2 regions of the Bordetella avium genome follow, and region 2 is predicted to be linked to the other one. Evidence: predicted binding sites of a transcription regulator. Region 2 holds the regulator's gene; the other holds the start of a gene.
What was found. Region 2 encodes sigma-54, which starts transcription at its own class of promoters, with help from an activator protein. Its sites were predicted from a motif close to TGGCANGNAANCTGCTTT; they were not measured.

Region 1: a site for sigma-54 is predicted at 1,262-1,279, ahead of atzF (allophanate hydrolase). Genes of this name have one in related genera too.

What each region holds. Positions count from the first base shown of each region.
Region 1 covers NZ_CP139969.1:2,901,390-2,904,808, reverse strand. Annotated here, with positions in the region: gene U0029_RS13445 (SrfA family protein) at 1-801, opposite strand, end outside; gene atzF (allophanate hydrolase) at 1,315-3,132, shown strand; gene U0029_RS13435 (COG4315 family predicted lipoprotein) at 3,225-3,419, shown strand, end outside.
Region 2 covers NZ_CP139969.1:74,018-77,436, forward strand. Annotated here, with positions in the region: gene U0029_RS00315 (hypothetical protein) at 64-699, opposite strand; gene rpoN (RNA polymerase factor sigma-54) at 716-2,119, shown strand; gene U0029_RS00325 ((2Fe-2S)-binding protein) at 2,180-2,476, opposite strand; gene bfr (bacterioferritin) at 2,984-3,419, shown strand, end outside.

The sequences.
Region 1 (3,419 bases), 890 kb from region 2:
GGCTTGCGGGGCGGCATCTGCCGTCGTGCCGGATTTGCTTGCGGCTTCGGATGCGATGGGCTGGGCAGGGAGGGCTTCGTGCTGTGCGCGGGTCAGTGGGGTTGCCAAGGCAGGCGCCTGTCCGGCGGCGGGCAGCACTGAGGCGGCGGCGCCGCTGAGCGTCACATTGGGAAGGCTGGGCGTGGCCGGCTGCGTGGCAGAAACCGGTAATGCTGGCTTGTCTGGCATGCAGGCGCGCAAGCCCAACAACAGCAAGGCCAGCAGCAAGAGCGGCAGCAGCCAGAGCCACCAGCGCCGCCACCAGGGTTTGTCTGCCGTCGCGGGCGGGAGGAGGGGCGCAGGGGGGCTGCCCGGCGCCGAGGGCGCCGCCGGGCTGGACGGCGCGGCGCTCAGGCTATTGAGTGGCGTGTGATCGCGGCTGGCTCCGGCGCTGACAAAGCCCCAGAAAGTGATGACGGGTTTGCCGTTCACCAGATAGATATGGCTGTTGTCCGGGTGCTGCGTGATCCAGGGCAGCAACTGCGCGAACAAAGAGGTGCTGCCCTCTTCCAGTGAAGCGCGCAAATCTTGAATCTGCTGGCGCACCTCGTCCAGACGGGCCGTGGCGGCCGTGCGCTCGTTTTGCGTCGCGGCGCTCCAGGGGACGACCGGACCTGCCTCGGGGGCATACCAGTCGATCAGGCTGCCGTCGGCGCTAGCCTGCGGAATGGCGAAATGGCTGGCCAGATCGGGACGGCGGCGCTTGAGTGTTGACAGGATTTGTGACGCGGCCAGGTAGACGGGCTGCCCTCGTTCGCCCAGCGCTTCATAGAGATCGATTTTTTCACTGCGAAGCTTGACGCCAGAAATTCCCCAACCACCATTTCAACATTATGACCCTTATTTCGAGTCGTATCAGAGCGTTGAAATTTAACACGATTTAGTAATGTTTTTTTACGTGCTTAATCGTGTCAAGATGTTGAGGGATAAGGGAATAGATCATTGGTTTTATATTTTTATCTCTATTTTTCCGTCGAACATTGAAAACTTATAATTAAAAAAGTGCAGTGAAAGTAATATTTTTGCATTGGATTTAGCAGGGATAAATGTCGCTGCGGATTCTCCGGCGGCTGGATTCTGTCCCGCTGGGGACGGGTTTTCCCTGCCAGCGTCCCGTCAGCGCACAACACCGGTGCATTCCATCCCCATGCAAGTGCGCACCTCGCTGGTCTAGCGCGGCGTGCGAGGCGATATGTGAGGGAAAGGGGGCAGGCTGCGCAGATGGCACGGCGCTTGCTTGGGTATACCCACATGTATACCACTGAGGACTCCCGCATGAATGATTCCGTCGTATCCACTCAGGGCTGGACCTTGGCGCACTGGCGTCAGGCCTATCGGGAGGGCGCCACACCCGAGTCGCTGCTTGCCGTGCCGCTTGCGGACAATGCCTGGATCACGCGCATCCCACGGCTGGATGCGCAATTGCGCGAGCTGGAGGGACGCCTGAGGGCGGCCGGTGGCGATATGCGCAATCTGCCGCTTTATGGTGTGCCCTTCGCGGTCAAGGACAATATCGACGCAGCCGGATGGCCCACCACGGCGGCCTGTCCGGCCTTTGCCTATCAAGCTGAGGCGGACGCCACGGTCGTTGCGCGTTTGCGGGCGGCAGGGGCCGTCCTGCTGGGTAAAACCAATCTCGATCAGTTCGCCACGGGTCTGGTGGGCACGCGCTCACCGCATGGTCCGGTCGCCAACAGTTTCGATGAGCGCTATATCAGCGGTGGGTCGAGTTCCGGTTCGGCCTCGGTCGTCGCGCGTGGTCTGGTGCCTTTTGCGCTGGGCACGGACACCGCCGGGTCCGGACGGGTGCCGGCAGCCTTCAACAATATCGTCGGGCTTAAGCCCACACGCGGCTGGTTGAGCACGGCGGGCGTAGTGCCGGCCTGCCGCACCCTGGATTGCGTTTCAATCTTTGCGCTGACGGTGGAGGATGCGCTGACCGTCGCGGACATCGCGGGCGGCTACGACGCTCTCGACCCCTATTCCCGCGCCGAACCCGTAGGCCTGCGTCGTCCTTGGCATACGCCGCCGCGTTTTGCCGTGCCGGCCGATACGGAGTTTTATGGCGACGCCCTGGCTCGCGAAGTCCATGAGGCCGCGCTCGAGCGCTTGCGGTCGATGGGCGCAAGCATCCAAGCCGTGGATTTCTCGCCCTTTGCCGAATTAGCCGAGCTGCTTTATCAGGGCCCCTGGGTGGCCGAGCGTTTCGTGGCATCGCGGGCAGTCTTGCAAAGCCATCCCGGCGCCATGCATCCCGTGGTGCGCGGCATTGTCGAACAGGCCGGGCAATACAGCGCCGTCGACGCCTTCACCGCCGAATACCGTCGGGCCGAATTGGCCCGGCGCATTCAAGAAACCCTGGCAGGATTCGATGCCCTGGTCGTGCCGACCACGCCCTCTATTTACACCATCGCGCAACTGTTGGCTGATCCGCTGAGCTTGAATTCGCGTCTGGGCATCTATACCAACTTCACCAATCTGGCCGATCTCAGCGCGTTGGCGCTGCCGGCGGGTTTGCGCGCGGACGGCCTGCCTGCCGGGATCACGCTTATCGGCCTGGCCTGGCAGGATCACGCGCTGGCGGCGTTCGGGCAGCGCTGGCAAGAGACTCTGAATCTGCCCCTGGGGGCGACGGGTCAGCGCTTGCCCGCCAGCGCCCGCGCGCTGTCTGCGACGGAGGACAGCGTGCGTCTGGCCGTGGTAGGAGCGCATCTGACCGGGATGCCCTTGAACCACCAGCTGATTTCACGTGGCGCGAAGCGCGTCGAGCAGACCTGCACCGCGGGCGATTACCGTCTTTATGCTCTGGCCGACACGGCGCCGCCCAAGCCCGGTCTAGTCAAGATGCGAGAGGGCGGGGCGCCCATCGCGGTCGAGCTTTGGGATATGCCGCTCTCGGCCTTTGGCAGCTTTGTGGCCGAGATTCCCGCCCCGCTGGGCATCGGCACGCTGACCTTGATAGATGGCCGCGAGGTCAAAGGGTTTATCTGCGAGCCTTATGCGGTGCAGGGCGCTCGCGACATCACGGCGTTTGGCGGTTGGCGCGCCTTTCTGAACGGGTTGAGGGCGGACCCTTGCCCGACGCCTGAGTAAGATGGGGGAGGTTTTTTCATCGTTCAGGGAATATTCGAGGTCTTGCCGTCGTCGATAGCTTGGTATGCCCCCTTACTTCAAGGAGTACGACCATGAAACGACATTACGCAGCGCTGGCCCTCGTGAGTCTGAGCCTGTTGGCCGGCGGCGCTCACGCCCAGTCGCCTGCCAAAACCGAGTCCGGCATCTTGGTTGATGCCAAAGGCATGACGCTTTACACCTTTGACAATGACGTCAGCGGCAGTGGCAAAAGTGTCTGCAATGACGCTTGCGCCAAGGCATGGCCA
Region 2 (3,419 bases):
CCGTAGTCAAACACATTTCGGCGCGGCGTGCAAATCCGCAAGCGCCGATATGTGCGCGATGGTTCAGCGGTCGCCGCCGAGGCGGGGCTCAATAAAACGGGGACGATCTTCTGGGCGCTTGTTGGCCCGATCGTCGGGGCGCTCAGTCGGGACGGCCGCGCCGCGGCCCCCTTGCAGATCGAGAATGGCGGCTTGTTCACGCACCAGGGCGATTTTGCCGATGCGGTTGCGCCGCAGTTCCTGGTGGCTGCGTTGCAGATCACCCACAGTAAAGGGTTCTTCCCGGTCACCCCAGACCCAGCGCAGCACATCGACGACTTCTTCGCTGAGCTGCGGGCGTAATTGCGCCAGCGTCGCCCCGGGAACGATCTGGTGGCGGCCGGCGGCCATGCTGGCATAGAGCCAGTTGCGCGCGGCGAAAAAGACGATCAATGACCAGATGACCACCACACCCCACCAGAAATAAGGGTTGATGCGATTCAACATATCGACAGTTTGTTGGCCCATGCTCTGCAGGCTCTCGAAGGCCAGAGCCTTGCCGAAACCGAGCAGCCAGGAACTGGCCAGAAGCCAGATCACCGCGATGACCGCCAGGACGATTGCTCGCATCACTAGGCGAGGAAAGGTGAGCTTGAGCAGCGTTTGACCTATCAGGCGGCTGTCTTGGCGAATGCGTTCGGGCGAAGTCTGATTCATCATGCAAAATATTGTACCTATGACTCGTCCTGCTCTAGAACTTCGGCCTGGTCAGCATTTAACTTTGACCCCGCAACTGCAACAGTCGATCCGGCTCTTGCAGCTATCCTCATTGGAGCTGGAGGCGGAAATCTCCCTGGCCTTGGCCGACAATCCGTTGCTGGAGCGCGACGAAAATCCGGCCGAACAGGTGGACTCGCAGCGCGAGGCAAGCATCGAAAGTGATGATTCCTCACCTGAAATCGAGACGCGTCTGGAAGAAATGCCGGGTTCGGGCGGCGTCTATCCAGACGAAGATGAGCCGCAACAGGCCCGCGCCGACACGCTGCGTGAGCATTTGCTGGGCCAACTGGCGCTGACCCGCGCCGGGCCGCGCGACGCGGCATTGGTTGAGGTGCTCATCGAGGAGCTGGACGACAACGGCTATCTGGGCTCGCCGCTGGTGGAAATCTTGCAGTGGCTGCCGCCGGAGCTGGAGATCGATGAAGACGAGTTGCGTGTCGCTTTGAGCCTGTTGCAGTCTTTCGACCCGCCGGGCATCGGCGCCCGCGATATGGCGGACTGTCTGTTGCTGCAATTGCGCCAACCCGATCTGACTCGTTTGCCCGAAGCCGCCAACCCTGTCATCTTGCGTTGTGCGCGCGAGATCTGCGTGCAGCATCTGTCCTTGCTGGCCTCAGGCAATTTGGCGCGCCTGCGTGACGTGCTGGGGGTGGACGAACCGACCTTGCGCACCGCCCACAGCCTTATCGTGCGCCTAGAGCCCCGACCCGGTCGGGCCTGGACCGTCCCGGCGGCCGAGTATGCGCTGCCTGACGTGCTGGTGAGCAAAACGCGGCAGGGCTGGCAGGCCGTGCTCAATAGCGCCGCCATGCCCCGGCTACAGATCAATGGGTTGTATGCGCAAATGTTGGCTAACCAGCGAGAAACGGCCTATGCGGGCCTGAGCGCACAGTTGCAGCAGGCACGCTGGATGATCCGCAATATCGAACAACGATTCGACACGATTCTGCGCGTGTCGCAGGCCATTGTGATGCATCAGGCGGCGTTTTTCAGTGAAGGTCCGGCTGCCATGCGTCCGCTCATTCTCAAAGACATTGCAGCTGAGTTGGGTTTGCACGAATCCACGATTTCACGCGCCACAACACAGAAGTACATGCTCACTCCGTTCGGTACGCTGGAGCTCAAATATTTCTTCGGGACCGGTCTTGCCACGGATAGCGGGAATGCGGCTTCTGCCACCGCTGTGCAGGCGCATATCCGCAAGATGGTGTCAGAGGAAAACCGCGCCAAGCCGCTATCTGATAGCCAGATCATGGAGCGATTGGCCAGTCAGGGCATCGTGATTGCCCGGCGTACCGTGGCCAAGTACCGGGAAGCCTTGCGCATTGCGCCGGCGGCGGTGCGTAAGGCGCAGGGCTGAAGAACAAAAGCCCGCAGGCCTAGCCTGCGGGCTTTCTTGGGGCTTGCCCGCTGCGGTGGATCAGGCCGCAGCGACCAGCGGAATCGGGAAGGTGTTTGCGGCAGGCTGTTCGGCGTCGAGCATGGCGGTCGGTGTATTGACCGGCACGGCGATTGAGCGCACGTCGCACACGCTGGAGGCGCGTCCGCCGGGAAGGTATTCGCTGGCCGTCGCGGCGCAGCAACCACAGCAGGAGGCAACCCCCAGCTCGAATTGCAAATCGCCCAGCGAATTGGCGCCAGCATCCACGCAGGCGCGGACTTGGCGTTCGGTTACGGCATTACAGATGCAAACGTACATGAGAACAATTATCGTCAATAACTAAGTCTCGTGCAAGCACTTGGCAAGAAAATTTGATGCTGCAACGCAAGGTCTAAGTTGTTGAAATAAGGGACAAACTAAGCCGTTTGGCCGGACATCTTCGCCTGCCTGCGACCGGCCAGGCTGCCGGAAAGTTGCATGCCCCAGGCAGGCACTGCTTAGATCGTGCTTCGGTTGTTTTGTCTGAAAATGCGGAGGGCCGTTGTTTATTTTCAGCGTAAATTTCCCTGCGTTTTTTTATGCTGATGACGGCATATCGCTAAGAAAACAGAGGAAATAAAAGAAGAAAACCACGCATTGCGCGTCGGATACCCGCATGAATTCAGGATTTTTACGTCATTGCATTAAATACCAGGACTCGTTCTCATTCGTTTATCGCTTTCGTGTTGCGCTCGCAAAGCGATTTACCAGATGTTGCCAAGCCCTAGGCGCGCTGCTGTCCTCAATGTTAGTCTGCCGGGGTTGCGCGCTTGACGCGGGCCCGCCAGATCCAGGAGCACATTAATGAAAGGCGATAAAACGGTTATCCAGTTTTTGAATAAACAGCTGACCAACGAACTGACGGCTATCAATCAGTATTTTCTGCATGCGCGCATGTTGCGCCATTGGGGCTTTAATAAGCTCGGCAAACACGAGTACGAAGAATCCATCGAAGAAATGAAGCACGCCGATCGTCTGATCGAGCGGATTTTCATGCTTGATGGTCTGCCCAACCTGCAGGACTTGCACAAACTGCTGATCGGTGAGGACGTGCCCGAGTTGCTGGCCTGTGACCTTAAGGTCGAACTGACCGCCCAGGCAACGCTCAAGGACGGTATCGCCTACTGTGAGTCGGTGCGCGATTACGTCTCGCGTGATCTGCTTCAGGACATCCTGGACGATACCGAGGGCCATATCGATTATCTCGAAACCCAGATCGGCCTGATCGATCAGGTGGGCC